DNA from 3 places in the Mesorhizobium sp. B4-1-4 genome. Region 3 is predicted to be linked to each of the others. Evidence: predicted binding sites of a transcription regulator. Region 3 holds the regulator's gene; each other region holds the start of a gene.
What was found. Region 3 encodes PhoB, which activates phosphate uptake and scavenging genes when phosphate is short. Its sites were predicted from a motif close to TGTCATNNANCTGTCAT; they were not measured.

Region 1 (9,904 bases), 1.7 Mb from region 3:
CAATGCGGTGAAGATCAGCGACGTTATCCTGGACCATCTGCGCAGCGTCATCACGCTCAGGATTCCCCCGGAAAGCGCGCTCAGGAAAATGAGTGCCGATGTTTCAGCGCTGCTGCCGCGCAATTGAGAACCGAGTGCCCATGGAGGTGGTCATACAAAACGATGAATGAAATTTTGCCAACCAACCCCAAGACCGATACGGCGCATAACGCTTGGGATGAACTGTGGGGCTCCGACGAAGGCCGCGCAAGATGGCTCATGGCGGAGGAAACGGTCATCGCGGCTGCGAAGCAGGCGTTCGACAAAGGTGCTCGCACAGCGGTAGACATCGGTTGCGGTGTCGGCCGTCATGCTCTCGGGCTTGCAGAAATGGGCTACACCGTTTCGGCGACGGACATGTCGAACGTTGGACTTGAACAGGTCCGAGCCTTTGCGCGGGAGAAACGTCTGGAAATTGATGCCAAAGTAGGGTCGATGACCGAGCTTCCCTACGCCGATGAGACTTTTGATTTCGCGGTTTCCTTCAACGTCTTTAGTCATGGTGACAAGGGGATCGTCAGGTGCGCCATCGAAGAAGCTCGCCGCGTGCTGAAACCCGGTGGCATCCTCTACGCCACACTACTGTCCTTGCGCAGCACGGCCCCTTGCAAAGGGCGCGAGGTAGCGTCCCAGACGTTCGTCTGGGACGATGGAGACGAAGACCACAAGCATCCGCATTTCTTCTCTGACACGAAGACCTTGAACGAACTTTTTGTAGGATTTGAGTGGCTACGGGTTGGAGACTATCACAATACGGCGCTATCGGATTACTGGCATTGGCATGTCGTAGTGGAGCGGAAATAGGATGACAGCGCGCGTGGAACACTCGGAGATCGATAGACTGCCAGTCTCAACGGACGAGGGGCATACGTCGAAAAGATATAGGGCGCTTCCGCTCGTCAACGCCCATATGGAGTCACTTCCCCGCGCGCTTCAGCGGATTGGAAAATACGTTCTTGAGAACCCGGACCTGGTCGTGCGCCAGACTGCATCCGAACTTGGCAGCGTGACGAACAGCGGCGGCGCAAGCATCGTGCGGTTCTGTCAGGTCTTAGGTTTTGAGGGATTGCAGGATTTCAAGCTGGCTCTGGCAGGAGACCTCGCAGCCCATCGCGTTCCTTCTGACGAGACTACGCGGTCGGGAGCGGGTCTGATGCACGAACTGACCGAGCGCATCGTCCATGCAACTAGGGAAACCGAATTCTTGCTCGATCGAGGAGCAGTCGAGCGACTTGCCGACGCCATGATCTCGGCCCGAAGAATCGACGTCTACGGAGCCGCAGCTTCTGGACTCATCGCGCAGCACCTCGCCTTCCGGCTTCTTCGGATCGGATTGCCTGCCCATGGCATCGTCGACACGACCTACGCCGCCTACGTGGCGAGCGGGTTGGGGCCAACATCCGTCGCGATCGCCGTGTCGGAATCAGGTATGACGGAACAGACCATTGAGGCGTTGAAACGCGCCAAAGCAGCGGGCGCATTCACTGCCCTTATAACCCACCGAACCAATGCTCCCATTGCCAAGTACGCTGACGAGGTTTTGCTGACCGCCGGCGTAAGTTCTCCTCTCACGGAATCGAAATCCGTGGTCGCATTTACCGCGCTCATCGCAATCGAGGTTTTGGCCACGATGCTCACGATCAAACTCGATCTTTTGTCTCCGACGGATTCTTAAACGCAATGGCACCCATAACGATCTAATCAGTCTAGAAATCCTTCGGCGCGACATCGATCCTTCGCGAGGTATCCCTGCCCATCGCGGACGGCGAGTTTCTGACGCTGCTGGGGCCGTGGGAATTGGACCTTGCTTCGGATTCTCGCCGGCCTTGGGTGCAGATGGGCGGCTCGGTTACGATCGGCGAGCGTGTGGTCGACGGGGTCCGGCCGGAGCGGCGCGACGTCGCCATAGTGTTCTAGTCCTAGGCGCTTTATCGCACATGACCGTGGCTCAGAACATGGGCCTGCCGCTCAGGATGCGGCGGCTGTCGGGCTGGCAGCGGCAGCCGCTGTTCGGCAGGAGAGCCGTCTGAGCTGACATTGGCGTAATGAGGCCGCACGGCTGATGGCTGTCGAGGTCGAGCTTGCCCTGCGCCGTCAGAATGTGCCGATGACACGAGAGACATTGGACGTTGCGGGCAGGCTGGCTGGCGAGGTGCTTGTTGCAGTTACGTCCCTTCCTTCAGAGCACCGGTTAGCGTTGGATAGCGCCAACGAGCTCCTTTCCGATGCGATCTCGAGACTTGTTCTATCGCTGGCCATAGAGATGGGCGAGTTGCAACGGTGCGACCAATCCTGGTCAGGGGGCAAAATTGCCGCCCGGGCCGACGCCGAGACCAAACCTCAGCCCTACCCGGGCCGGTTTGCCTTAGTGCGAAGCTGGGCGGGCGAGGTGGTGGCCAAACCTTTATTGAGGACGAACTCAACATTCCGCGATCGACGCTACATCTGTGGAAACGGCGCAATGAGGTAATCGCACTGCCGAAAGGCAGGCGAACGCACGTGTTCCCGTTGGCGCAGTTCGTCGACGGTCGTCCGGTCGATGGCATTAGCCGGGTATTGGCGGAGATACAGGATCCACGCTCCGCTTGGCTTTGGCTGGTTCGTCCATGCCTTCTGCTCGACGGCAAAAATCCCGTTGGATCTCCTCAAGCAGAACAGGGCCACGCAGGTGGGGGAAGCCGCCGCGAGCTATTCTAAAACTGGCTCGTAAGTTTGTAATAGCGTTAGTCCGGCCCCTCTTCCCGTGAAGAGCATCGGTTCAATTCATCAAGGCTGCCCAAGCCATGTCGGTCGCCATCTCGAGAACTCGAAAATAATAGATCAATCCCTTTGAACTTTCGGCGGGGAACGATCATTCTAGTCTAGTGTCCAGATCCAAACACGGTTCTCCGATTCCACGCCCAATTGAAATTTGGGATCAAGCCGATGGATGCGAGCTTGTCTTGCACCTGGCAGCTCAAGCTCCGTCTTGACGACGGTTAGGTCGACGCCACCGCGATAGCTTCGATCTCTACGAGCGCAGGTAGCATAGCCGCGAGCTCGGCAGCTTTTCGGACCGCTGACATTGATAAGTGTTCCCCGGTCTGGCGAGGGTACCTTGAAATTCCGTCTTTCAATCTCGGCCGGTTACATATCCATGACGAATTCGACGCGACTGGAGCAGAAGCAGGTCTCGGCAAAGATGATCGGGACGTCGCTCTGGTCGACATTTATGACGATCAGTTCCAGGACGCTCTCGGTCGGCGGCATTTGCAAATGTCGGGCTTCGTCGGCAGTCGGCTGGCGAGAGCGGACCCGCACCGATTTCCGCCGGAAATCGGCTACGCCCACTTTCTTTAGACAGGCGGTGATCGACATACGCTGCCTTTTTTGTTCCACTGCCGTCTGAAATGCTTCACGAATGCCCGGGAGCCGGAAGGTTGGGAAGTAGTTATGGCTATAGCTCAGCGGGATGCCGTCTGCATCGCCAAGCAGGCTTACCAAAGTTACCGTTTCGCCGAGTGGGATGGCAAGGCTTTCAGCCACAAGTTTGGGGGCCGGCAAGTTGACGAGCGCGGTCAGTTCGCGGCCCGGTACCTTGTTTAGGCCGGTTAGGTTTTCTTCAAAACGAGTGCGGGCGCCCATTCGGTAGAGGATGGGATTGTCGACGACGAAGGCGCCGCGGCCGCGCTCGATACGCACGAGGCCTTCATCCTGAAGATGGGCGAGGGCCCTTAGTACGGTGTGGCGATTGACGCCAAAACGCAACGCAAGGTCGGGAGCTGCAGGCACGCGCGTGCCGGGCGATAGGACGCCGTTGGTGATCTCGTCTGCCAGCGTTTCGCCGATCTGCCGCCACAGATTGATTCCTTCTTTCTGCATTCACAATCCTCAAAAATCTAACTTCACACACTCCGGATTTTCCGCTTGTCACATAAGCGTCATCCGCTTAGTCTACTAGTAGTCTAGACCGCAACGCAATGGACCACCCAATGGCTTCCTTTTCTCACAAATTTCTAATTGTTAGCTTCGATGGTCTACGGCCTGACCTGATTGACTCGGTTCAGACGCCCAATATTGCCCGATTGCAGCGGCTTGGCGCAACCCTTGCGGCACAGCGTACCGTTTATCCGAGCGAAACCCGGGTGGCCTTCCCGAGCTTGGTCACCGGTGCGACCTCCAGCCGCCATGGCATGGTCGGAAACAAATATGTCGACAGGGCCACAGTGCCGCAGCGTTATGTCGATACCGCCGATGCCATCCTGCTTGATCGCATCAACCGCGAGAGCGGCGGTGCGCTGATGAGCGCCGCGACGCTCGGCGAGATCTTGGGACGGGCCGGCAGGAGCATGGCGGTCCTGGCTACCAACACGCCGGGAACCACCCGCTTTTTCCATCACAAGGCTGAGGAGTTCGGCCATATCCGCCTGTCGGGGCATTTTCCAGAAGCCTGCACGCCAGGTGATGTGTTGGCGGAGGTTGAGCAGCGTTTCGGCTCCCTGCCACCGGTGCCGCCGCAAGGCGAGCCAGATATTGAGGCCCAGACGCTGATCACTTCGATATTCCTCGATTATCTGTGGCCGAAGCATGCGCCGGATGTAACCGTCCTTTCTTATGGGGAGCCGGATACAGCCTCGCATTTCAACGGCACGGGCGGAGTTAAAACTCGCCAGGCAATTGCCCATTGCGATGCCGAGTTCGGCCGGCTGCTCGACTGGTGGGAAGCCGAGGGAATGGCCGCCGGCGTCCAGATCATTGCGCTGTCCGATCACGGTCACATCACCGCTCATACGCGGGTTTCGGTCGCCGGCAGTTTGAAAGCTTCCGGCTTCGCCCCGGCCGCGGCACCGGGGGCGGGCGTGGATGTCGTCGTCGTGCCGGGGCAGGTCGGTGCGCTCTATCTCGCTGACCGTTCGCCGAACCAGATCACCCGATTGGTCGAAACGCTGATCGAGCAGCCTTGGGCCGGCCCGATCTTTACGGCCGCAAAGAACGAAGTTGAAGGCCTGGCGCCGGGCAGCTTCGCCAGCCATCTGGTCTTTGCCGATCATGCACGAGCGCCGGACGTCTACTTCGCCTTTCGCGCCGACGATAGCGTGGACGAATTCGGGCTGATCGGCGGTACATTCTACGACAATGACAGGCGGCCGGGTCTTGGCGTCCACGGCGGCCTGCACCCAAAGGAGCTTGCCTCCGTCGGTATCGTCGCGGGCTCGGCGTTCCTGGGCAAGGGCCATGTCTCCGCCGTGCCCTCTGGCATCTGTGACATCGCCCCGACCATCCTATCGCTTACCGGCATGGCCATTCCCGACAGCATGACCGGCAGAACCCTCACCGAAGTGCTCGCCGGCGGCGTCAGGTCCGTCGATATCTCCGTCGTCGGCGCTCCGCAAGTCTTCGAGACTGGCCTGAACGGCTATTCTCAGCAGCTGCGGCGCACCAATGTCGGCGGCACGGTCTACCTCGATGGCGGATGGGGCGCGTCCGAAGCGGTTTCACATGCCGGAGCAGGGCTGGAGCGAGCTTGACTGGCGGACGGCCCGAGCGACCGTCGATTAGACCTTTATCCTTCAATCACATGGCCGATACGTCTCGGCCGTGAACACCCGCCTTAACTCGAATGGAGACGACCGATGTCCATGACCATATTCAGAGCTATTGCGATTTCACTTCCTGTCCTGTTCTCGACCTATGCAGCCGCCGAGGACCTCAATGTCCTCTATTCGAACGCCTACGTCCTCAAGGCGCCGATGGAGGTGATCGCCAAGGGTTTCGAGGCGAGCCATCCGGGTACCAAGATCAACTTGTCGGACGTCAAGGGCTATTCGGAAATGACGCAGCTCATGCTGCGCGCGGCGATCACCGGCGGCATGCCGGACGTCGCCTTCCAGGGGACGAGCTTTCTGCAGCTCTTCGCCGACCGGAACCTCGCCGTCCCGCTCGACGATTTCATCAAGACGGAGCCGGACTGGAAGAACCTCGGTTATTTCAAGTCCATCACCGAGATCGGCCAGATCAACGGCAAGACCTACGGCATTCCCTTCGCGATCTCGATCCCGACGGTCTATTTCAACGGTGACCTGGTGAGAGCGGCGGGGGGCGATCCCAACAACCTGCCGAAGACCTGGGATGGCATTCTCAAACTCGCCAGGAAGATCAAAGCGCCGAGCGGCGGCATCTATTTCGATTATGCGCCGACGGGCAACTGGACTTTCATCGCCCTCGTGCAGGCTGCGGGTGGCCAGATGATGACGCCCGATAGGAAGAAGATTGCCTTCGACGGGAAAGAAGGCATGGACGCACTCAATCTGCTGAAGGCGATTGGCGAAGCTGGCATGAAGGACATGAGCCGTGACCAGGCAAAACAGGCGTTCGCGGCCGGTTCCATAGGCATCCTGGTGACTTCGAGCTCCGATGTAACGCTCTACACGCAACAGGCTGCCGGCCGCTTTCCTATCATCGTCTCGCAATTCCCCGTTCCCTCGGACAAGGGGCGATTGCCGGCCGGTGGCAACGCATTGATGGTCCATACCAAGGATGCTGCCAAGCAGAAGCTCGCCTGGGAGTTCATAAAGTTCGCCACCAGCGCCCAGTCGCAGACAGTGATGGCCACCGCCACCTCCTATATTCCGATCAGCGACAAGGCAGTGCAGGATCCGAAACTGCTCGGCGATTACTATGCCAAGAACCTGAACCTTCTCGTTCCGGTCACCCAGCTTTCACAGATCAACGGCTTCTTTTCTTTCCCCGGCGAGAACTCTGTCAAGATCACCAAAGTAATTCAGGACCAGTTGCAAGCTGTCGTCACGCTGCGGCGCTCGCCGGAAGACGCGATGAAGCTGATGGCGAGCGAAGCCGAAGCCATGCTGCCGAAGAACTGATTTCTGCCGAACACGTCGCGGCAGGGCTCCCGGCCGCGGTTCCCCTCCACCAGACCCAAGGTCAATCCCATGTCAAGCGAACCAATCAGCCTCATCCGCACCACACCGCCAACGCCCGACTGGCTGGGCTGCGAATTTTCGAAAGTCTTCGTCGAGCTTTCCAACCGCAGCGATCTTTCGACCCTGCTCCGCCTGCACAAGTTCAACGGGACGCCGGAAGACCGGCGCGTGGGCAGCCAGTGGCTGAAGCAGCGTTTCGGCGCGGCGCCGGACCCGGAACGTATTATTGTCACCAACGGGACCCAGAATGCGCTGTTCATCACGCTCGCGACAATGGTCGGCCGCGGTGGCCTGCTTCTGACCGAGCGGCTGAGCTATTACGGCTTCCGCCGTCTCGCCGGTTTCCTCGGCATCGATATCAAGGCGATCGATATGGATGGCGACGGCGCGCTGCCGGACGCTTTCGAAGCGATCTGCAAGACCGACAAGCCCAAGGCGCTGTTTCTGTCGCCGACGCTGCACAATCCGACGACGATCATAATGTCGCGTGAACGCCGGCTGGCGCTCGCCGACATCGCCCGAAAATATGGCGTGATCCTCATCGAGGACGACGTCTACGGTCTCCTGCCGCGCAATGCGCCGCCGCCGATCGCAGCGCTTGCGCCCGATGTCACCTGGCATGCGACCGGACTTGCCAAATGCGTGGCACCCGGCCTACGCCTCGGTTATCTCGTCGCGCCGGATGCGGCGGCGGCCGCAAAGGCCTTCCAGCCGTTCAACACCACCTCCACCTGGTTCGTTTCGCCGGTCTCGGCGGCGATCGCCGAGAACTGGGTCGGGAACGGTACCGGCACCCGCATTCTGGAAGCGGTGCGCGACGAGGCGGCGGCTCGCCAGGTGATTGCCCGTTCGATCCTCGACGGTGCCAGTTACGCGTCAAAGCCCGAATCCCTGCATCTCTGGCTGGACCTGCCGAGCGGCTATACGCAGGAGGATTTCATCGCCGCCTGCGACAAGCGGGGCGTCATCCTGCGCAGCGGCGAAATGTTCGCCGTTTCTAAGGAACAAGCCTCGCCGGCGATCCGCATCGTGCTCGGCAGCCCGCGCAACCAAGAGGAACTGACACAGGCACTGGAAGGCGTCACGGCAGTCTTAAAAGCCGCGTGAGGGATATTGCCAGCGACGCTGCCAATGAGAGAGGCGCCTTCAATTGCAGACAGATGCCTAAGCAGTCCCAACGTCGCTCGATGTTTCAAAATCCATCCAGGACCGGGACCGGCAGCGATCCGTGTGATCGAGATCAGCACGCTGATGAAAAATGGAGAAGAAATGAACGATTTTGATTGAAAGTCTGCGGTGGTCGCTCCAGCGTCACCGTTTCTTGGAGCCGACGTTGATGGGATTCGAATAAGGGATCTCGTTGAGTCACGAGATGAAACTGTAGTGAAAAGCCTTAGAAAGGCGCTCGATCAGTTTCTTGTTTTACGCTTTAGACAGCCGGCTCTCGATGATGATGAAATTGTCGGATTTGCAAGCCTTTTTGGAGCGATCCTTTCGGATAGAAAAAACAGCGAAGAGATGGCGTCCCTTCAGCCAACCGGTAGAGCCGAGCTGAAGGTCTTGTCTAGCGCTTTTACTCCTGATGGCCGCCCGATCGGCGATAAAGGCACCGCTGCGCAGATTTGGCACACCGATGGCTCGCACCGCGACACGCCAAATGCATATTCGGTACTTTACGCTCGCAAGGCCCCCGACAATCCGCCGCACACCGGTTTTATGAGCTCATACACATTGTATGAGAAGCTATCTGCGGATCTCAAGAACGAAATTTCCAACCTTCGCGCCGTATTCAGCATTCACAACAGATCCCAAGATCTAAGCAATTTTTTGACCGGGCCATCGTTGGATGAAGAGAGGCGAGCCGAGGGCCCGAGGCATCCTCTTGTGCGGCTTCACCCAACGACGAACCGTCCTTTTCTGTATTTGCCGAGGCGGCGCGATGCTCTGATTGAAAGCTATTCCGCCGAACAAAGTCGATATTTGCTCGAACGTCTTTGGGCCGCCGTTTTTTCGCTCGATGAGCAGTGGCAGGTTGCACTTAGACCGAACGATTTCGTTATTTTTGATAATCGAGCGGTTTTGCACAATCGAGAAGGGTGGCAGTCAAATCAGGAGCGGACTGTGTTTCATCTCGCTCTCGAAGGCGAGGTGCCGATTCCCGCGTTTGCGCCAAGAACCATCGGAAGCGATGGAACGTAACATTTATGCCGGCTGCGCAAGGTCATTCCCACGATGTTCGTGCCGAAACTCGCCGTACCTGGCGAAGGTTGTCAAAGCGGGGCTGCGCAGACCATGATGGCCGAAACGATCCTCCCAAAAGACGCGATCGATGCCCATGCACATGTCTTCACCGCCGGATTGCTGCCGCGGCAGCCGGCCTATGCTTCGACCGCCGATGAATTGTTCTCGCTGGCTGAAGAGGCAGGCTCACGGCGGATCGTGCTGACGCAGCCGAGCTTTTTCGGCTTTGACAACGGCGAGGTCCTGGCGGCGGCGGAACGATATCCGGACCGCGTCCGGGCGACTGTCTGGCTGCCACCCGAAACCTCAAGGCCAGAGCTTGAAACACTGAAGGCGCGCGGTGTCGCGGGCCTGCGCCTTCCGTATTTCTACACCGACCTGCCGGATTGGGAGATGTTTGCGGAGATGCTGGGCGTTGCAGGCAGGCTCGGCCTCCACGCCGAACTCGGCATTCCCGCACGGTACGTCGCTGCGAGCCTCGAACAACTGCTTGGCTTCGGGATAAACATCGTCGTCGAGCATATGGGCATTGCGCGAAGCCCGGACGATCCGACCTCGAGCCCGGATTTCCAGGCTCTCCTGAGTGCAGCGGATACGGGCCGCGTCTGGGTGAAGCTCTCGGCTTCTTCGCGCCTGCCGATCGAGCAGTCCGATTGGGTGTTCGCGCAACTACTCGCCGCCTTTGGACCGAAGCGCCTCGTCTG
Region 2 (9,904 bases), 2.0 Mb from region 3:
CGGCGAAGGCAATGTCGAGGGCATGCCCTGGCTCGGCACCTTCCATTCGATCGGCGTGAAGCTGCTGCGCCGTCACGCCGAACTCGCGGGGTTGCGTTCCGATTTCACCATTCTCGACACGGACGACGTCGTGCGGCTGATCAAGCAGTTGATCCAGGCCGAAGGCCTGGACGACAAGCGCTGGCCGGCCAAACAGTTCGCCCAGATGATCGACGGCTGGAAGAACAAGGGGCAAGGTCCGGCCGATATCGCCGAGGGCGACGCGCGCAGCTTCGCCAATGGCAAGGGCCGCGAACTCTACAAGGCCTATCAGGAGCGGCTGCGGACGCTGAACGCCTGCGATTTCGGCGACCTGCTCTGCCACCCGATACGCATCTTCCGCGCCAATCCGGACGTGCTGAAGGAATACCACAAGCGCTTCAAATACATCCTCGTCGACGAATACCAGGACACCAACACAGCCCAGTACATGTGGCTGCGCCTGTTGGCGCAAAGGCCGCAGGTTTCGCGCACACCCCCGACAAGCGATCTCCAATCGGCCGAGGGCCGCAAGCCCGACCGGGCGTCCGAGCCGTTGCGAGGCCCGCGCGGAGGGCCCGCGCCGGCAGGCGCGGAACAGCCCGTGAGCGATAACAAAGTCAACATCTGCTGCGTCGGCGACGACGACCAGTCCATCTACGGCTGGCGCGGCGCCGAGGTCGACAACATCCTGCGCTTCGACAAGGATTTTCCCGGCGCCACCATCATCCGGCTGGAGCGCAACTACCGCTCGACCGCGCATATCCTCGGCGCCGCCTCCCACCTCATCGCCCACAATGAGGGCCGCTTCGGCAAGACGCTGTTCACCGACCGTGACGATCCCGAGGACGGCAAGGTCAATGTGCACGCGGCCTGGGATTCCGAGGAGGAAGCCCGCGCCATCGGCGAGACCATCGAGGCCTACCAGCGTCAGAAGCACAATCTCAACGATATGGCGATCCTGGTCCGCGCCTCCTTCCAGATGCGCGCCTTCGAAGACCGCTTCATCACGCTCGGTCTCAATTACCGCGTCATCGGCGGTCCGCGCTTCTACGAGCGCATGGAAATCCGCGACGCGCTGGCCTTCTTCCGCGTCGTTGCCAATGGTACCGACGACCTTGCCTTCGAGCGTATCGTCAACGTCCCCAAGCGGGGACTCGGCGAGGCCACCATCCGCCAGATCCATGACACGGCGCGCGCGCTGCGCATCCCGATGCTGGAGGCTGCGGCGACTTTGGCCGAAAGCGACGAGCTGAAGCCGAAGCCCCGCGCCGCTTTGCGCGAAGTGGCCGCCAATTTCGAACGCTGGCAGAAGGCGCTGGAAAACAAGCCGCACACCGAGCTTGCCGAGACCATTCTCGAAGAGAGCGGCTACACCGACATGTGGAAGAACGACCGTTCGGTCGAGGCGCCCGGCCGGTTGGAGAACCTCAAGGAACTGATCCGCTCGATGGAGGAGTACGAGTCGCTGCGCTCCTTCCTCGAACATGTCGCGCTGGTCATGGATGCCGAGCAGAATGCCGACCAGGACGCCGTCAGCATCATGACGCTGCATTCGGCCAAGGGCCTCGAATTCGAGACCGTCTTCCTGCCCGGCTGGGAGGAAGGCCTCTTTCCCCATCAACGCGCGCTCGACGAGGGCGGCCGCTCCGGGCTGGAGGAAGAGCGGCGGCTGGCCTATGTCGGCCTGACACGGGCCAAGAAGAACCTGCACCTCTGGTTCGTCTCCAACCGCCTCATCCATGGCCTGTGGCAATCGACCATCCCGTCGCGCTTCCTTGAGGAACTGCCGGAAGCCCATGTCGAGATCGCCGAAGCCGGCAACTCCTATGGCGGCTACGGCAATCCCTATGGCGGCGGTTCCTTCGCGTCGGGCCGTGGCGGCAAAGGGGCAGGAAGGCAGAATCCCTACGGCGCCTCGCGCTTCGACAATATCGGCGGCAACGCCAGCGGCACGGAAAAATCCGGCGCCTTCTCCAACACCTACTCGACGCCCGGCTGGCAGCGCGCCCAGGCCAACCGCACCGAGGCGACCGACCGCAACTGGGGCACGCGCTCCGGTCATCAGGTCGAGCGCATCGGCTATGGCGAGACCGATTCCGGCTACGGCGCCGGCCGCACGAGCGTGAAAGGCCGCACCATCGACGGCGAACTGGTCGCCAAATCCGTCGCCGACAAGCCGTCGCCCTTCAGCGTCGGCGACCGTGTCTTCCACCAGAAATTCGGCAACGGCAACATTTCGGCCATCGAAGGCAACAAGCTGACCATCGACTTCGACAAGGCCGGCCAGAAACGCGTGCTGGACGGGTTCGTCGCGGCGGTGTGAGTTCTACCAGCCCGGTCTGGCCGTAGCCCCTCAGTCCACCTTCTTCTCGCCCCGCTCGCCGGCCTTCACGATATCGCCCGTCGTGAACAGGATTTCCTTCAGTTCCGCCCGCCAGTCCTGCTTCTGGCGCAGCAGGAATTCGAGATCCATGCCGAAATGCTTGAATTCCTCGCTCTGGGCGTTCTGCATGATCGCCTTGGCTTGAGGGTCTTTTTCCACCGACATGCGCTGTTCGTACCAGCTGATCGCTTCCGCCTCCTCGATCAGCGAGGTAATCATGCGGGCGAAGGTCCGCACCTGCTGCGACAGTTCTTCTGGCGGTTCGTGATACTGGTCGAAACCCATGTCGTCCTCCGTGGTTAGTCCCAGTGAATGCCCGGGAACGGCGCCGGTTCCGCATCATCGTTGCAATTCGGTCAGCGCCCTCTCCAGCGGTGCCGTCGATATTTGGATCGGGCCGGAAAATGCCAGATCCATGTCGAAGATCAGGTAGATCGCCCCGGCAATCATGGCTGCCGACACCACGTAGGTGCCGATGGTGATCGCGTTTCGCGGTGCCCTGAAGCCGAAACCGGCGAAGATCAGCACCAGCCAGGCAACCAGCATCACAATCAGCGCCACGGGGATCGTACTCTCCGACTGCTCGATCAGAACCCAACGTAGTTCCGTCACCTTCTGCAGATGCTGGCGGGCATCTTGCAGCAAGGCGCTATGCGCGTCATCCGCCGGTATCGGCGCACTCAGCCTATTGCCGATCTCAATGAGCAGGTGCTCCGATAGCCGGTTGGCGTCGATTGGCGTTTCATGGGTCGGCGAGTCCTGACGCGTCACGCGCTGCACATAGATGTCAAGAGGCTGGCGCACCACGTCGGTCTCAGGCCCGTATTGGCGGAGCGACCGGTCGAGAAGGATCATTTCGGTCGCATAGGCGTGCACGTTGCGGTCGATCGATTCGTAGGTGTTCCTGGCCGAGTTGATCATCAGTCCGAGCATCAGCGACGTCATGACCCCGAACAGATTGGCGGTGAGCCGAACCACGGTGTTCGTATCGTCGTCGCGATGTTTGGCCGGCAATGTCGGCCAGATCGCCATGCTGGCGAACGCCGCCGCCACAAGGCATAGGAAGATCACCAATGCGATCAACGCTTCGCGCATCCGCTCATTTCTGCACGGCATGCGCCAATTGCCAATGGCAAGACACTGGTCACACAGCGAAAGTTGCGACTCCGTCAGGCGTTTCTCGTATCTCTGGTGTCTTACGACACCGGTGCTGCTCCGCCTTCCTCGGTGCGCCGCGCGATGAACTCGTCAAGCGCGCCCGACGTGGCCACCGCCGTCGCCGGCGGCTCGAAATCGGCGAGGATGCGTTTCCATATGCCTGTGGCGCGTTCCGTGGCGGTCTTTGATCCGCTTTGTGTCCAGTTGCCGAAGTTCGACCAGTCGGCCACCAGCGGCTCGTAGAAGGCGGTGCGGTAGCGCGCCATGGTATGGCCAGCCGAGAAGAAATGGCCCCCCGGCTGAACCTCGGCAATCGCCTCGAAGCCGATGGAATCGCTGTCGCCGGGCGTCGCAGCGCAAAGTTCGGCGATCGTCTGCAGGGCTTCGACATCGGTGACCAGCTTCTCCAGCGAGACGCTCAAGCCTCCCTCCAGCCAGCCGGCCGCGTGGATGCAGACGGTGGCGCCGGCTAGCACCGAGCCCCACAAGGCGAACTGCGTCTCATGCGCCGCCTGCGCGTCCGAGATGTTGGCGGCACTGCCGCCGCCGGACCGCCAGGGAAGTCCGGTGAAACGGGCCAGCTGGCCAGCGCCGAGCGTCGCCTTGATGTGCTCGGGCGTGCCGAAGGCCGGCGCTCCGGACTTCATGTCGACATTGGAGGAGAAGGAGCCATAGACCACCGGCGCGCCGGGCCGCACGATCTGCGCCAGCGTCAAGCCGGCCAGGGCTTCGGCATGCTGCAGCGCCAGCGCGCCGGCCACCGTGATCGGCGCCATCGCCCCCGCCAGGCAGAACGGCGTGATGATCGAGACCTGGCCCGCCCTGGCGAAATCGATGATGCCTTGCGCCATCGGTATGTCGAGCTGGCGCGGCGAGTTGGTGTTGATGACGGTGTAGCACCAGGCATTCGACTGAAATTCGTCCCGCGACAGGCCGCGCGCCAGCCTGACCATCTCGAAACTGTCATCGACCTGCGGCGTGCCGCGCGCGAACACGAAGGGGAACTTGTCGGACAGCGTCAGCTGCGCGCGGTTGACGGCATAGTGACGGAAACGATTGTCGACGTCCTGCGGCTCGACGCAGGGCCCCAGCATGTGCAGCACGTCGAAATGCTGCACCATCTTGATGAACTCCTCGAAGGCCTCGAGCGTGCCGGGCCGCCGGCCCCGTACGAGGTCGGTGACGTTGGGCGCGCCGGAGCCGGCCAGGAACGTCATCGAACCCAGTTCGAGGGACAGGTCGCGGGCACGCGCGCCGGCATGGGCATGGATCGATCGCGGCGCGGAGGCCAGCGCCGCCGCCACCATGTCGCGCCCGATGCGCACCATGTCGGTGTCCGGATCGACCAGAGCGCCGGCGCGAGCGAAATAGTCGCGCGCCTGCGGCAGCAGCACCTTGATGCCGAGCTCTTCCAGCACCCGCAGCGCCGTGTCGTGGATCGCCGCGACCTGGTCATCCGAAAAGATCGGCTGCGGCAGGAACGGGTTCTTCAGCGACCGGTAATTCGGCCGGCGGCTGCTTTCGCTGCCGGCCTCGCCTGTCCGTCCACGCCGGCGTTCGCGCCTGCTGTCTCGTGCCGCGTCATCGACCATCGAAAATCCTCCTCATTGCCGCATCGCCTTGCCCGAGGGATCATAGGGCGAGGCCGCGATGACCCGCGCCGGCCGCTCGACGCCGACAATGTGCACCGAAAGCGTCGTCCCCTCCTCGGCAAAACCGTCGTCAACCAACGCCAACGCGACGCTCTTGCCGATCGTGTAGCCAAAGCCGCCCGAGGTGACGAAGCCGACGCGGCGGCCGTCGCGCCACACCGGCTCGAAGCCGCTGGCGTCGGCATCGACGGCGTCGATCTCCAGCGTCACGATCCGCTGCGAGGTGCCCGCCTCGCGCTCCCTCAGCGCCGCGTCGCTGCCGACGAAATCGCCCTTGTCGAAAGCGATGAAGCGGTCGAGTCCGGTCTGCCTGGGCGTGTAGCCTTGCGTGAATTCGCGTGACCAGATGCCGAAGCTTTTCTCCAGCCGCAATGCATTGAGCGCGTAGTAGCCGACCTCCACCAGGCCAAGGTCCTCGCCGGCGGCCAGCAGCGTCTGGCGCAGCGTCGCGTGCATGGCCACTGGGCAGCTGATCTCGAAGCCGAGTTCGCCAGCAATGGAAAGGCGGGCAACCCGTGCACGCACCATGCCGATGTCGAACGCGCCGCAGGCCATGAACGGCAGCGCTGCCGCCGACACATCCTGATGCGTGGTGCGTTCCAGAATCTTGCGCGCATTCGGCCCCGTCAGCAGGAAGCCGCTCATGGCGTCCGAAATGTCGGTGACCGTAACGTCCTCTCGCGCCTGGCTCTCGAACCAGCGCATGTGGAATTCGCGCAGGTAGTAAGAGCCCATCAGCCAATAGTCACCACCGCCCCAGTTGATCACGGTGAGGTCGCCCTTCAAGCGCCCGTCCGGCCCGAGCATCGGCGCCAGCCGCGCCTGCCCGGGCTTTGGCAACCTGCACGCCAGCAGCCGGTCGAGCCACGCCTGCGCGCCAGCTCCCGAAATCTCGTACCGCGAGTAGGCCGAGATATCGATGAGACCCGCCGCACGCCGCACCTGCAGCGCCTCGTCGCCGACAATGTCGAAGGCGTTGGAACGTTTGAGCGTGGTGTTCTCGCGAAACCCCATCGGCGCGAAATAGGCCGGGATTTCCAGCCCCCATGAGGCCGTCCATTCGCAGCCCGCGGCAGCCATGCCGTCATAGGCGCCCGGGCGTTTCAGAGGCCGGCCGGCTGGCAGCCGCTCATTGGGAAAGGTCATGACGAAACGGCGCGAATAGAACTGGCGCGTCGTCTGCTTGAGATATTCGCGGTTGGCGGCGAAGGCGCCGTAGCGGGCAATGTCCATGCCGAAAATGTCGGCCTGCGGCTCGCCGAAAATCATCCATTCGGCCAGCGATTTGCCGACGCCACCGCCCTGGCTGAAGCCGGCCATGACGCCGCAGGCGACCCAGTAGTTCTTCAAGCCGCGCACCGGTCCGACGATCGGATTGCCGTCCGGCGTGAAGGTAAAGGCGCCATTGACCCATTTGCGGATGCCGGCCGTTGCAAGGCACGGGAAGCGCTCATGCGCCTTGGCGAGTTCCGGGCTGATACGGTCTATGTCTTCCGGGATCAGTTCGATGCCGTAGTCCCATGGCGCGCCATCCATGTTCCAGTGCTTCGGATTCTGCTCGTAAACGCCGAGCAGCACGCCCTTGCGCTCCTGGCGCAGGTAGGAGAAGCCGTCGAGGTCGACGGCGATGCCGATTTCCCTGTCGAGCGCCGCGATCTCGGGAATATCCTCGGTGACGAAATAATGGTGCTCCATCGGCGTCACCGGCAGGTCGACACCGGCCATGCGGCCGAGCTGCTTTGCCCACAAGCCGCCGGCATTGACGACATGCTCGGCGACGATTGTGCCCTGCTCGGTGACGACGTCCCAATGCCCATCGGCGCGAGACTTCAGCTCGACCACACGGTTGCGCAGGATGACGTCGGCACCGCGCTTCCTGGCGGCGCCCGCATAGGCATGCGTCGTGCCATAGGGATCGAGATGGCCCTCGTTGGAATCGTGCAGGCCGCCGAGCACGCCGGCGACATCGACGATCGGGCAGATCTCCCTGATCTCTTCCGGCGTCACCAGCCGCGCGGTTTCGATGCCCACAGACTGGAACACCGCCCAGGCCGACTTCAGCCATTCCCAGCGGGCGGGATCGCTGGCGATGTTGACGCCGCCGGTCATGTGCAGGCCGATTTCCTGGCCGGATTCGGCCTCGATCTCGCGGTAGAGGTTGATGGTGTAATCCTGCAGCGCCGCGACGTTGGGATCGGCGTTGAGCGCATGGAAACCGGCCGCGGCGTGCCAGGTAGAGCCCGCGGTCAGCTCGGCACGCTCGATCAGCGCCACATCCGGCCAGCCGAACCGCGTCAGATGGTAGAGCACCGAAGCGCCGACCACCCCACCTCCGATGACCACTGCGCGATAATGCGGCTTCAAGGCCTTCCCTCCGATCTGTCCGAAGCCGGCACCATATACGCACTGGACATAAGTGTCTAGTACGCTGAATGCGCCCGATGCAGATCAAGCCTCTCGCGCTATCCCGCCTTTCATCGGTGCATGAAACGCCGGCAGGGATGCGCCGCCCGCTGTCACGCCAGCATCATGTTCACCCCTTAGATCGCTTCCGGGGAGGCGCGCGCGGCATCATCGATGTGGCACCTCTTTCCGTTTTCGTCGTTCAGCCGCTCCGGCATGCTTCGTCACAAAGAGGATTGTCCATGAAACACCCGCACCGAACCGCGTCGCTCGCCGTCGCGCTGGCCTTGTTCACCGCCCTCACGCCGGCGCTCGCCGATACCACCGCGACCGTCGGCGGCACCAGCTTCGTCAACAAGGGCATGGTCGGCGTCGGCCGCATCCCGGCCGCGCAGCGCGACAAGTTCGGCGAGACGTTCGGCTCGGGCTCGGGCATGGCGATCGACACGTCAGGCTGGACGCATGACGCGGCCGGCTACAAGGGTTCGCTCTGGTTGCTGCCGGATCGCGGCTACAACGTCGCCGGCACGACCGACTATCGTGCGCGTGTCAACACTGTCGGCATCGAGTTCTCACCTATCGCGCCGGGCGCGGCACCCGCCGCCGGCCAGGAGCAGACCGCCGTCAAGGCAACGCTTGCCGACACGATGCTGCTCACCGACGACAAGGGCGCCGACACCACCGGCCTCGATCCGCTGTCGGATGTGCGCCCGGCCGCCGGCGACATGCCGATGCTGCCTGTCGCTACCAACGGCAAGCTCGCCCTCGACAACGAGGCGATCGTGCGGCTTCCCGATGGCTCGATGTTCATCTCCGACGAATATGGCCCGAACATCTACCGCTTCTCGGCGCAAGGCCGCCTGATGTCCGCGACTCAGCCGCCCGCCGCCCTCGTGCCGATGCGCAAGGGCGCGCCGAATTTCTCCTCGGACAATCCAGGTCCGGGCGCTGCCGATCCTGATCCGAAGGATCCCGAGACCGGCCGCCAGAACAATCAGGGCCTGGAGGGCATGGCGATGACGCCGGACGGCAAGTTCCTGATCGCGGTGCTGCAGTCGGCGCCCCGGCAGGATGGTGGCGATTCCCCTTCGACGCGGCAGAACACACGGGCACTGGTCTATGACGCCTCCGACCAGGGCCGCCTCAAGCTCGCCCACGAATATGTCGTGCCGCTGCCGGTGTTCAAGGATGCCAAGGGCAAGACCAAGGTCGCCGCGCAAAGCGAGATCGTGGCATTGTCGGACACGGCGTTCCTGATGCTGGCCCGCGACAGCGGCAACGGCCAGGGGCTGGCAAAAGGTGACGCCTCGCTCTACCGCCGGATCAATGTCGTCGATGTCTCCGCTGCGACCGATATCGCCGGCGGCGGCTTCGATGCCGCCGACAAGCCGGTGGCGCCCAAGGGCGTGCTCGATCCGTCGGTGACACCGGCCAAGCTGACGCCGTTCATCGACATCAACGACGCTGCCGAGCTCGGCCGTTTCGGCCTGCACAATGGCGGGGCGAAGGACCACAACGAGCTTTCCGAGAAATGGGAAGCAATGTCGCTTGCCAGCGTGCTCGATCCGAAGCTGCCCGACGACTATTTCCTGTTCGTCGCCAATGACAACGACTTCCTGACCCAGGACGGCTTCCAGGTCGGCGCATCCTACAAGGCCGACGATGGCGCCGATGTCGACACCATGTTCCTGATCTATCAGGTCACAATTCCGGGTCTCGCAAAGAAGTAATGCCGCATGCGGGCGGGCGCGCCGAGCGCGTCCGCCCGCAGATCGTAAAGACCCGACTCAACATCTCCGCCTCGCTTGGCGGCACGGGCTCGACCACGCCGGCTATGGAATCCAATCCGACGTGCCGTGCGGTCGCGCGTGTCGTTTGCGGCGCGGACGCGGGCCGGGCGGCAAGCCGTCCTGGACTTGCCAGTTCCAGCCGACGCTGTATCTGTTCAGGCGGCAGTGTCCAGACCGGCCATCTCTTCACCGGCTGGACCACGGCCTGGACGCTTCACATCGACCTGTCCGGTTCAATCTGCAATCATCGCAACCGGGTTCAAACAGGTCTTCACCGAGTTGCCAGCCATGGACGAAAAAATGCCCTCACGCCGGCGCACCGGCGACCTGACCAGCGGCCCGATCCCGCGGACGCTCCTGCTGTTCGCCTTGCCGGTGCTCGGCGCCAACGTGCTGCAATCCCTCAATGGGTCGATCAACGCCGTCTGGGTTGGCCGCTTTCTCGGTGAATCGGCGCTGACCGCCACGTCAAACGCCAACCTCGTCCTGTTCCTGAT
Region 3 (9,904 bases):
GTGTTGCCGCCAGGCGTCGTGAAGTCCTTCACGCCGGCGATGTCGGTCATCTTCTTGCCGTCGGCCAGCTGCGAGGCGATCTCGGCGGCATTCCTACCGAGCTCGCGCGCGTCCTTCCACACCGACACGGTCTGAGTGCCGAGCGCGATGCGGTTCAGCGCGGCATGGTCGCCGTCCTGGCCCGACACCGGCACGGTGCCGGCAAGGCCTTGCGCGGTCAGCGCCGCGACGACACCGCCGGCGGTGCCGTCATTGGCGGCGACCACGGCGTCGACCTTGTTGTCGTTGGCGGTCAGGAACTGCTCCATGTTCTTCTGGGCGTTGGCTGGCAGCCAGCCGTCTGTATAGGCCTCGCCGACATTCTTGATCTTGCCGCTGTCGATGGCCGGCTTGAGCACTTCCATCGAGCCCGAGAACAGGAAGTCGGCATTCGGATCGGCGCCCGAGCCCTTGATGAAGACATAGTTGCCTTCCGGCTTGACCTTGAACACCGCGCGGGCCTGCATGCGGCCGACTTCCTTGTTGTCGAAGGTCAGGTAGAAGACGTCCTTGTTCTCGATCAGGCGGTCATAGCCAACGACCGGAATGCCTTCGTCCAGCGCCTTCTGGACGGCCGGGCCGATGGCCGAGGCATCCTGCGCCAGGATGATCAGCGAATTGGCGCCCTGCGAGATCAGACTCTCGACATCGGTGAGCTGCTTGCCCGGATTGGACTGCGCGTCGGCGGAGATGTACTTGTCGCCTGCGGCCTCGATTGCCTTCTTCATGGCGGCCTCGTCGGTCTTCCAGCGCTCTTCCTGGAAGTTGGACCAAGAAACGCCGATGACCTTGCCCTTCGCCTGCGCGACCGACGCGAGCGTCAGTGACATGGCGACACCCGCCAGGATGGCGACTGCGAATCTCTTCATGATATCCTCCCTGCGCCGCGTATGGCGCGACCAAACTGACCCGAAGGCCGGCACAAAGGCTCTATTTTTTCGAGCCTCAAAAAAAATAGTGATGCATCGCCGGAAGGCTGTCAACAATGATTCTGATGGATTTTGAGGGCCGAGAACTTTTTTCGAGCCCCGCAATAAATAAATGACATCGCCGGCCGCTTCTGCCAGTATTTGATCTGTTGCCGCAGTGTTCGAGGGGCACGACGAGCCGCGGCGACCGGGAGGATATTGGAAAGGCATGTCGGTCGGAATCCGCCACGACGATCTGCGCCGGCGCAACCGCGCAATGGTGATTGCGGCCGTGCGCCGGGCCGGCCAGCCCTCGCGCACCGAAATCGCCGCGACCACCGGCCTCAGCCACTCCACCATATCGGCGATTTCCTCCGATCTGATCGGCGAAGGTATCCTGGCCGAAGGCAAGCCGAGCGAGGCCGGCGCGCTCAAACGCGGCAGGCCGCAGGTCGGGCTTGGCCTCAATCCGGAAGCCGCAACGGTGATGACCGTGGTGCTGTCGCTGAATTTCCTGTCCGTCGCCGTCATCGACTATGCCGGCCAGGTCATATCAGAGGAACAGCGCCGGCTGGACACGCTGACCATGTCGCGCGATGCACTGATCGGCGAATGCGTCGCCATCGTGCGGCGGCGCCTGGAGGATCCCGACCTCGACGTGCGCAGCGTCGCCCGCATCGCGCTGGCGATCCAGGGCATCACCGACACCGATGCCCGGGCAATGCTGTGGTCGCCCATCACGCCGCAGACCGACATCGCCTTCGCCGACATACTCGAAGCCGAGTTCGGCATCCCCGCCACCGTGGAGAATGACTGCAACATGATGGCGGTGGCGCTGCGCTGGCGCGATCCGGAGCGTTACCGCGACGACTTCATCGCCATTCTCCTTTCGCACGGTATCGGCATGGGCCTGGTGCTGAAGGGCGAGCTCTTCACCGGCACCCATTCCTCGGGCGGCGAATTCGGCCACATGATCCATCGGCCAGGCGGCGCGCTCTGCCGCTGCGGGCGGCGCGGCTGCGTCGAAGCCTATGCCGGCAATTACGCCATCTGGCGCAACGCCAGGCAGCTCAGCGAGGACACCGAGCCGGTCGCCGATGTCAGCGACGCGCAGATGCGGGCGCTGGCGGCGACGGCGCGGCAAACGGACGGGCCCGAGCGCGAGGCCTACCGCAGGGCCGGCGAGGCGCTGGGCTACGGCCTCGGCAGCCTGTTCGCGCTGATCGATCCCGCCCCCGTCGCCATGGTCGGCGTCAGCGCCGCCGCCTTCGACCTGATCGAGCCGGCATTGCGCGAGGCCATCGCCCAGACCGCCGGCGGCCAGCACTCGAAATCGATTTCCTTCGACACCGAGCCCAACGAGTTGCCGCTGATCCGCGAGGGCTGCGCCATGCGGGCGCTGACCTTCGTCGACCAGGAGATTTTCGCGCCGGGCATGCAGGCGAAAGCCGGCTCCGGGAAGAACGTGGCCTGAATAAAGTCGCGCTCAATCCTCGCGGATTGCATACCCCGCACCACGAATGGTGCGGATGACGTCGGGCATGCGGCCGTTATTGACCGCCTTGCGCAACCGGCCGACATGCACGTCCACCGTGCGCTCGTCGATATAGATCGTCTCCCCCCAGACATTGTCGAGCAGCTGGCTGCGCGAGAACACCCGGCCGGGATGACGCATCATGAATTCGAGCAGGCGGAATTCGGTCGGCCCGAGCCGGATCTCGCTCTTCTTGCGGTAGACGCGATGTGATTCGCGGTCGAGCACGATGTCGCCCACCTTGAGCACGCTGGACAGCACTTCCGGCTTGGCGCGGCGCAGCAGCGCCTTGACCCTGGCCATGAATTCCGGTGTCGAGAACGGCTTGACCAGATAATCGTCGGCGCCGGTCGAAAGGCCGCGCACGCGGTCGCTTTCCTCGCCGCGCGCCGTCAGCATGATGATCGGCAGCCGCTCGGTCTCGGGCCGCATCCTTAGCCGGCGACAGAGTTCGATGCCGGACACAGCCGGCACCATCCAGTCGAGCACCAGGAGGTCGGGGACGTTCTCCTGCAGGCGAATCTCCGCCTCGTCGCCGCGCGGGACCACCTCGACCTGGTAGCCTTCCGATTCCAGATTGTAGCGGAGGAGCACGCCGAGTGGCTCCTCATCCTCCACCACCATGATGCGTGGCGCGATCATCGACTGGTCACCTCTAAGGCAATTCCAGGAAAAGTGTGAAGCGGTTTTCCGTCCGGAATTGCATGGAAACAAGAGAGAGAGCGGTTTTCCGTAAAACGGTGAACCGCTCTGACGATCAAGCCGCCGGCGCCGACATCGCCGTTTCGTCCTGCTTCGGACGATTCGCGGGCAACTGCGTACCGGTCAGCACATAGTAGGCATTCTCGGCGATGTTGGTCACATGGTCGCCGATGCGCTCGAGATTCTTGGCGCAGAACAACAGATGCGTGCAAGCCGTGATGTTGCGCGGATCCTCCATCATGTAGGTGAGAAGTTCGCGGAACACGGAGGTGTATTTGACGTCGATACGTTCGTCATCGGCGCGCAGCTTGGCGAGGGCTTCGGCATCGTGCGCCGCATACTCCTCGATCACGCCCTGCACCTGGATCAGCACCAGCTGCGCCATGGCGTCGATGGAATGCGACAGGTCGCGCGGCGTGGTGGACAGGCCGACCGTACCGACGCGCTTGGCGATGTTCTTGGCAAGGTCGCCAATGCGTTCGAGGTCGCCGGCCATGCGGATCGACCCGACGACATGCCGCAGATCGTCGGCCATCGGCTGGCGCTTGGCGATCAGCGTGATGGCGCGGTCGTCGAGTTCGCGCTGGCGCGCGTCCATGATGACGTCGTCGGAGACAACGCGCTGTGCCAGCGCGTTGTCGGAGTTCAGCAGCGCCTTGGTGGCGCCGCCGACCATCGAGCTGGCGAGATCGCCCATGTCGCTGATCAGCCTGCTGATCTGTCCGAGATCCTCGTCGAAAGAAGCGACTGTGTGTTCGGCCATGATCCTGGTCCTCGTATGCGTGAGATCAGCCGAAGCGGCCGGTGATATAGTCCTGCGTGCGCTTCTCGCGGGGCGATGTGAAGATCTTCTCCGTACGATCGAACTCGACCAGCTCGCCCAGATACATGAAAGCCGTCTGGCGCGACACGCGCGCCGCCTGCTGCATGTTGTGGGTGACGATGACGATCGTGTAGTCGGCTTGCAGCTCGTCGATCAATTCCTCGATCTTGGCGGTCGACAGCGGGTCGAGCGCCGATGCCGGCTCGTCGAGCAGGATGACCTCCGGCTTCACCGCCACGGTGCGGGCGATGCAAAGACGCTGCTGCTGGCCGCCCGAAAGGCTGAGGCCGCTGGCGTTGAGCTTGTCCTTGACCTCGGTCCACAGAGCCGCGCGCTTCAGCGCCTGCTCGACACGGCCGTCCATCTCGGCCTTGCTGATCTTCTCATAGAGCCTGACGCCGAACGCGATGTTTTCATAGATCGACATCGGAAACGGCGTCGGCTTCTGGAACACCATGCCGATCTTGGTGCGCAGCAGGTTGAGGTCCTGCGAGCGGTCGAGAATGTTCCGGCCGTCAAGCAGCACCTGACCCTCGGCGCTCTGCCTCGGGTAGAGCTCGTAGATGCGGTTGAAGACGCGCAGCAGCGTCGACTTCCCGCAGCCCGAAGGGCCGATGAAGGCGGTGACACTGCGCTCGGGCAGCGACAGGCTGATGTCCTTCAGCGCCTTCGACTGGCCATAGTAGAAATTGAGGTTCTTGACCTCGATCTTGGCCTTTTCCACGGCAGCCTCGGCCACGTTCAAATCGGTGGACAACATCGGTTTCATCTGTCCTCTCTGCGTCCGGTAAGGCTGCGGGCGAAGATGCTCAGCCCGAGAACCGTTAGGGTGATTATAAGTGCGCCGGTCCACGCCAGCTGCTGCCATTCCTCGTAAGGGCTGAGAGCGAACTGGAAAATGGTGACAGGCAGGCTGGCCATCGGCGCGTTGAGATTGCTTGACCAGAACTGGTTGTTGAGCGCGGTGAAGAGCAGCGGCGCCGTCTCGCCGGAGATGCGGGCGATGGCCAGCAATATGCCGGTGACGATGCCGGAGAGTGCCGCACGATAGGCGACAGAGCGGATGACCACCCAGCGCGGTGCGCCGATCGCGGTGCCTGCCTCGCGCAAGGCGTTCGGCACCAGGTTGAGCATGTCCTCTGTGGTGCGCACCACGACCGGGATGACCAGGATGGCCAGCGCGACGGCGCCGGCGATGGCGGAGAAGTGCCCCATCGGCCGCACCAGCAATTCATAGACGAACAGGCCGATAACGATCGACGGCGCCGACAGCAGGATGTCGTTGATGAAACGCACCACCGTGGTCAGCTTCGAGAAGCGTCCGTATTCGGCCATGTAAGTACCGGCCAGCACACCGATCGGCGTGCCGACGATGACGCCGATGACGGTCATCACGACGCTGCCATAGATGGCGTTGAGCAGGCCGCCGGCATCGCCGGGCGGTGGCGTCATCTCGGTGAAGACCGCCAGCGAAACGCCGGACAGGCCCTTGTAGACCAGGGCGCCGAGGATCAGCGCCAGCCAGGCAAGGCCGATGCCGGCGGCGACGACGCAGAGCGCCATCATCACGCCGTTCCTTCTCTTGCGTCTGTTGTGGAGTGCCAGGGACGTCGACATTGGTCAGGCTCCCGTGCGGGCGTCGATGCGCATCAGCATATAGCGTGCGATGGCAAGGATAATGAAGGTGATGACGAAGAGGATCAGGCCGAGCGCCACCAGTGAAGAGGTGTAGAGTTGGCCGTCGGCTTCGGTGAATTCGTTGGCGATCGTCGCGGAGATCGTCGTCGCCGGCGCGAACAGCGAGGCGCTGATACGATGCGCGTTGCCGATGACGAAGGTCACCGCCATGGTTTCGCCGAGCGCGCGGCCGAGGCCGAGCATAACGCCGCCCATAATGCCGACACGGGTGTAGGGAATGACCACGCGCCGCGTGACTTCCCAGGTTGTGCAGCCGATGCCGTAGGCCGATTCCTTCAGCACCGCCGGCACTGTGTCGAACACGTCCTTGGTGATCGAGGTGATGAACGGCAGCACCATGATGGCCAGGATCAGCGACGACGTCAGTAGGCCGATGCCATAGGGCGGGCCGGCGAACAGGCTGGAGAGCCCGGGCACGTTGTGAAAGATGTCGATGATGAAAGGCTGTATCGTCGTCTGCAGGAACGGTGCGAACACGAACAGGCCCCAGATGCCGTAGATGATCGAAGGGATGCCGGCCAGAAGCTCGACGGCGATGCCGATCGGGCGCCGCAGCGGCCGCGGGCAAAGTTCGGTAAGAAAGACGGCGATGCCGATGCCGATGGGAACGGCGATCAGAATTGCGATGGCTGACGTGACGATGGTGCCGTAGATCGGCGACAGGGCGCCGAAATTCTCGGTGACCGGGTTCCATGCCTCGGTCGTCAGGAAGGAAAAGCCGAACTTAGACAGGGCTTCCCATGAGCCGGCAAACAACGAGATGGCGACGCCGCTGAGGATGAGCAGGACGAGGACGGCAGAAGAGCGTGTAGCCTCCCGAAACACCATGTCCGTGAAGGCGAAGCGCCGCACTGTCGCATCCCTGGACCGCATGACGCTCGATAACGGCGTAGCTTCTGAAACGGTGGTCATCTAGCCCCTCGTATTCGAAAGAAATGGGAGGACGCCAAAGGCGTCCTCCCTTCGACAAAGAGAGTTACTTGGCGGCGTAGAGCGACTTGCCGTCGCTGCCGACGATGTCCTTGCTCCACATTTCCTCGACGCTCTTGACGACCTTGTCCGGCATCGGAACGTAGTCCAGTTCACCCGCCATCTTGTCGCCCTTCGCATAGGACCAGGCAAAGAACTTGAGCGCTTCGCTGGTCGCCGCGGCGTCATCGGGCTTCTTGTACAGCAGGATCCAGGTCGCGGACGTCATCGGCCAGGACTCGGCGCCCGGCTGGTTGGCGAGAATGACGCCATAACCCGGCTGTGAGTTCCAGTCGGCATTGGCCGCCGCGGCCGAGAACGCCTTCGCGGTCGGCTCGATCTTCTTGCCGTCCTTGTTGATCATGTCGGTGTAAGTCAGCTTGTTCTGCTTGGCATATGCGTATTCGACATAGCCGATGGCGCCGCCGGTCTGCGACACGTTGTTGGCAACGCCTTCATTGCCCTTGGCGCCGATACCCACCGGCCACTCGAGCGCGCTGTTGACGCCAACCTTCGACTTCCAGTCGGCGTTCACGTCGGCGAGATAGTAGCTGAAGTTGAACGTGGTGCCCGAGCCGTCCGAACGGTGGACAACGGCAATCGCCTGGTCTGGCAGCTTGGCCTTGGGATTGAGCTTCTTGATCGCCTCGTCGTTCCAGTTGGTGATCTTGCCGAGGAAGATATCGGCCAGCGTCGTGCCGTCGAGAACGAGTTCGCCCGGCTTGATGCCTTTGAGATTGACGACGGGCACGATGCCACCCATCACCATCGGGAACTGGGCGAGACCGGTGGAGTTGAGGTCTTCACCCTTCAGCGGCGCGTCGGAAGCGCCGAAAGTAACGGTCTTGGCCTTGATCTGCTTGACGCCGCCGCCGGAACCGATCGACTGGTAGTTGAGGCCGATGCCGGTCTCTTTCTTGTAGGCGTCGGCCCACTTCGCGTAGATCGGGTAGGGGAAAGTGGCGCCAGCGCCGGAGATATCAGCCGCAAACGCTGCGGACATGGTGAAGGTGGACGCCGCAGCCATTGCAATCGCAACGGCCGCCGAGCGGATGAAATGTCTCATGTGGCCTGCTCCTGTTCGGAAGATGGTCTCTCGGCGCCCTTTTGCCGGCGCCCGCTGAGGCCAATAGCCTTCGATTATAACAGTCGCATGACAGTTTCGTGTCAACCGGGTAACGCGTCGCCGGCGCGGGGAAAGGCGGTAGCTTCGCATGGTTGCGGCCCGGTCCGGGTTTGCCCCGGGAATCAGTGGCTTGAGCCATTGCTGGCTCGAAGCCGGCGTTGGATTCGCCGGGCCGGCTCGGATGAAGAAAATCCGGACGGGAGCGCGTTGCTCGAGGCCAGAGCGTGTCGTGGCCGGGCCATCGCCGAAAACAGGTCCGTTGGGGTAGAGTGACGCTGTTTCTTGCCGGCGGTCGCTGCTCCCGCCCGTAACTGAGAAGAGCGGAATTCGATGTTGCCATTGTCCCGGCTAAGCACCGCCTTTGATATGGTGCGATCGCACCATAGTCTTTGCACGCAGGGGTAGCAGCAAATCCCGACTGATTCCCTCCGGCCCGCCTCTTCGGATTGCTGGAACCGGCCGACGCGGTGCTATCCCGCGTTGCGCTGGACCTGTTGGCCGGCGCTAATCCAGCGCTCGACTTTCTCCAGCAGGGCCCTCGGGCTGATCGGCTTGGGCAGATAATCGTCCATGCCCGCCTCCAGGCATCGTTCGCGATCGCCCTTGAGCGCGTGCGCGGTGACGCCCACGATCGGTACATGCGTGCCGGTTTCCTGTTCCAGCCGACGGATCGCGGCGGTTGCCTCCAGCCCGCTCATCTCCGGCATCGAGACGTCCATCAGGATCATGCACGGATTGAGCCTGCCGAAGGCGTCGAGCGCCTTGCGGCCGTTGCCGACAATTTCGAAACCATAGCTGGTCTCGCTGAGAATTTGAGTGAAGACCATCTGGTTCACCTCATTGTCCTCGGCCACGAGGATATCCAGCCGATGTCCGCCACCGCCGGTGACGGGAGGCCTCGGACGAACCGGCGGCGGCTGCAATTGCGCGCGTTGTTCGGACGGCGCCAGCGGCCGCCGCTGGGAAGCGCCGAGGCCCTCGCCTGCCGGCGGCTGGGCGTGGCCGTTCGTCGCATGGCGATGGCGCTGGATGGTCCCGACCAGCGTTTCCAGGAGCGCCGAGGAGCGCGCCGGCTTGATCAGCTGGGCGTCTATGCCGAGATCGCGGTAGCTGGTGTTGGCGAGCGATTGGTCGACCGAGGTCAGCATGATGATCGGCGTGTCGGCGAGGCCTTCGGTGTTGCGCACGATGCGGGCCATTTCGGCGCCGCTCATCCCGGGCATCTGGTAGTCGAGCACGACACAATCGACGGGCACGCCATAGGCGGCCGCGGCGATCAGCACCTTCAGCCCCTCGGCGCCGCTTTCGGCCGCGCAGGAATCGAACGTCCATGACGTCATCTGCTCGGTCAGGATGGCGCGGTTGACGGCATTGTCGTCGACGATCAGCACGCGCGCGCCCGTGACGTCCACCGGCATGATGCGCTGCCCCTGCTGTTGTTCAGCCCTGGGCAGCGTTACCGTGAACCAGAAAGTCGAGCCCTTGCCCTCGGCGCTCTCGACACCGATTGTGCCGCCCATCAGCTCGACCAGCCGCGAGGTGATGGCAAGGCCGAGCCCGGTGCCTTCGTGCCGCCTTGTCGAGGACGTGTCGACCTGGCTGAATTTTTCGAACACCTGCTTCAGCTTGTCCTCGGGGATACCGATGCCTGTGTCGGTGACGGAGATCGTCAACCTGGTTCCAGTCGGGATCCTCTCGCCGGTCACATCGACAAGCACATGGCCTTCGTCGGTGAATTTCACCGCATTGCCGAGCAGATTGGTGACGATCTGCCTGATGCGGCCGACATCGCCGATGAACAGGCTTTCGAGCCCCGGCTCGATGCGCACGATGAGCTCGAGATCCTTTTCCTTGGCGCGTGTCGAAACCAGCGTCGCCACGTCCTCGATCGCCTCGCCAAGGTTGAAGGGCGCCGGGTCCAGCACCAGCTGGCCGGCATCGATCTTGGAGAAATCCAGGATGTCGTTGATGATCGTCAGAAGCGCGTTGCCCGATTTGACGATGATGTCGGTGAACGTCTTCTGCTTCGCATCGAGATTGGATTTGGCAAGGAGTTCGGCCATGCCCAGCACACCGTTCATCGGCGTGCGGATCTCGTGGCTCAT

Region 1: the regulator PhoB is predicted to act here: its motif matches at 3,947-3,963, upstream of phnF (phosphonate metabolism transcriptional regulator PhnF).
Region 2: the regulator PhoB is predicted to act here: its motif matches at 7,729-7,745, upstream of FJW03_RS11950 (esterase-like activity of phytase family protein).

What each region holds. Positions count from the first base shown of each region.
Region 1 is NZ_CP083950.1:6,063,270-6,073,173, forward strand. Features, by position in the region: gene FJW03_RS29020 (ABC transporter substrate-binding protein) at 1-127, shown strand, start outside; gene FJW03_RS29025 (class I SAM-dependent methyltransferase) at 163-843, shown strand; gene FJW03_RS29030 (MurR/RpiR family transcriptional regulator) at 845-1,714, shown strand; gene FJW03_RS29035 (hypothetical protein) at 2,102-2,509, shown strand; gene phnF (phosphonate metabolism transcriptional regulator PhnF) at 3,166-3,900, opposite strand; gene FJW03_RS29045 (alkaline phosphatase family protein) at 4,011-5,546, shown strand; gene FJW03_RS29050 (ABC transporter substrate-binding protein) at 5,652-6,899, shown strand; gene FJW03_RS29055 (PLP-dependent aminotransferase family protein) at 6,969-8,066, shown strand; gene FJW03_RS29060 (TauD/TfdA dioxygenase family protein) at 8,256-9,158, shown strand; gene FJW03_RS29065 (amidohydrolase family protein) at 9,255-9,904, shown strand, end outside.
Region 2 is NZ_CP083950.1:2,448,139-2,458,042, forward strand. Features, by position in the region: gene FJW03_RS11925 (ATP-dependent helicase) at 1-2,344, shown strand, start outside; gene FJW03_RS11930 (hypothetical protein) at 2,375-2,689, opposite strand; gene FJW03_RS11935 (DUF4239 domain-containing protein) at 2,744-3,499, opposite strand; gene FJW03_RS11940 (trimethylamine methyltransferase family protein) at 3,601-5,154, opposite strand; gene FJW03_RS11945 (GcvT family protein) at 5,167-7,578, opposite strand; gene FJW03_RS11950 (esterase-like activity of phytase family protein) at 7,860-9,347, shown strand; gene FJW03_RS11955 (MATE family efflux transporter) at 9,708-9,904, shown strand, end outside.
Region 3 is NZ_CP083950.1:4,406,145-4,416,048, forward strand. Features, by position in the region: gene xylF (D-xylose ABC transporter substrate-binding protein) at 1-908, opposite strand, end outside; gene FJW03_RS21140 (ROK family protein) at 1,177-2,421, shown strand; gene phoB (phosphate regulon transcriptional regulator PhoB) at 2,434-3,123, opposite strand; gene phoU (phosphate signaling complex protein PhoU) at 3,239-3,946, opposite strand; gene pstB (phosphate ABC transporter ATP-binding protein PstB) at 3,972-4,775, opposite strand; gene pstA (phosphate ABC transporter permease PstA) at 4,772-5,623, opposite strand; gene pstC (phosphate ABC transporter permease subunit PstC) at 5,627-6,616, opposite strand; gene pstS (phosphate ABC transporter substrate-binding protein PstS) at 6,681-7,739, opposite strand; gene FJW03_RS21175 (PAS domain-containing protein) at 8,270-9,904, opposite strand, start outside.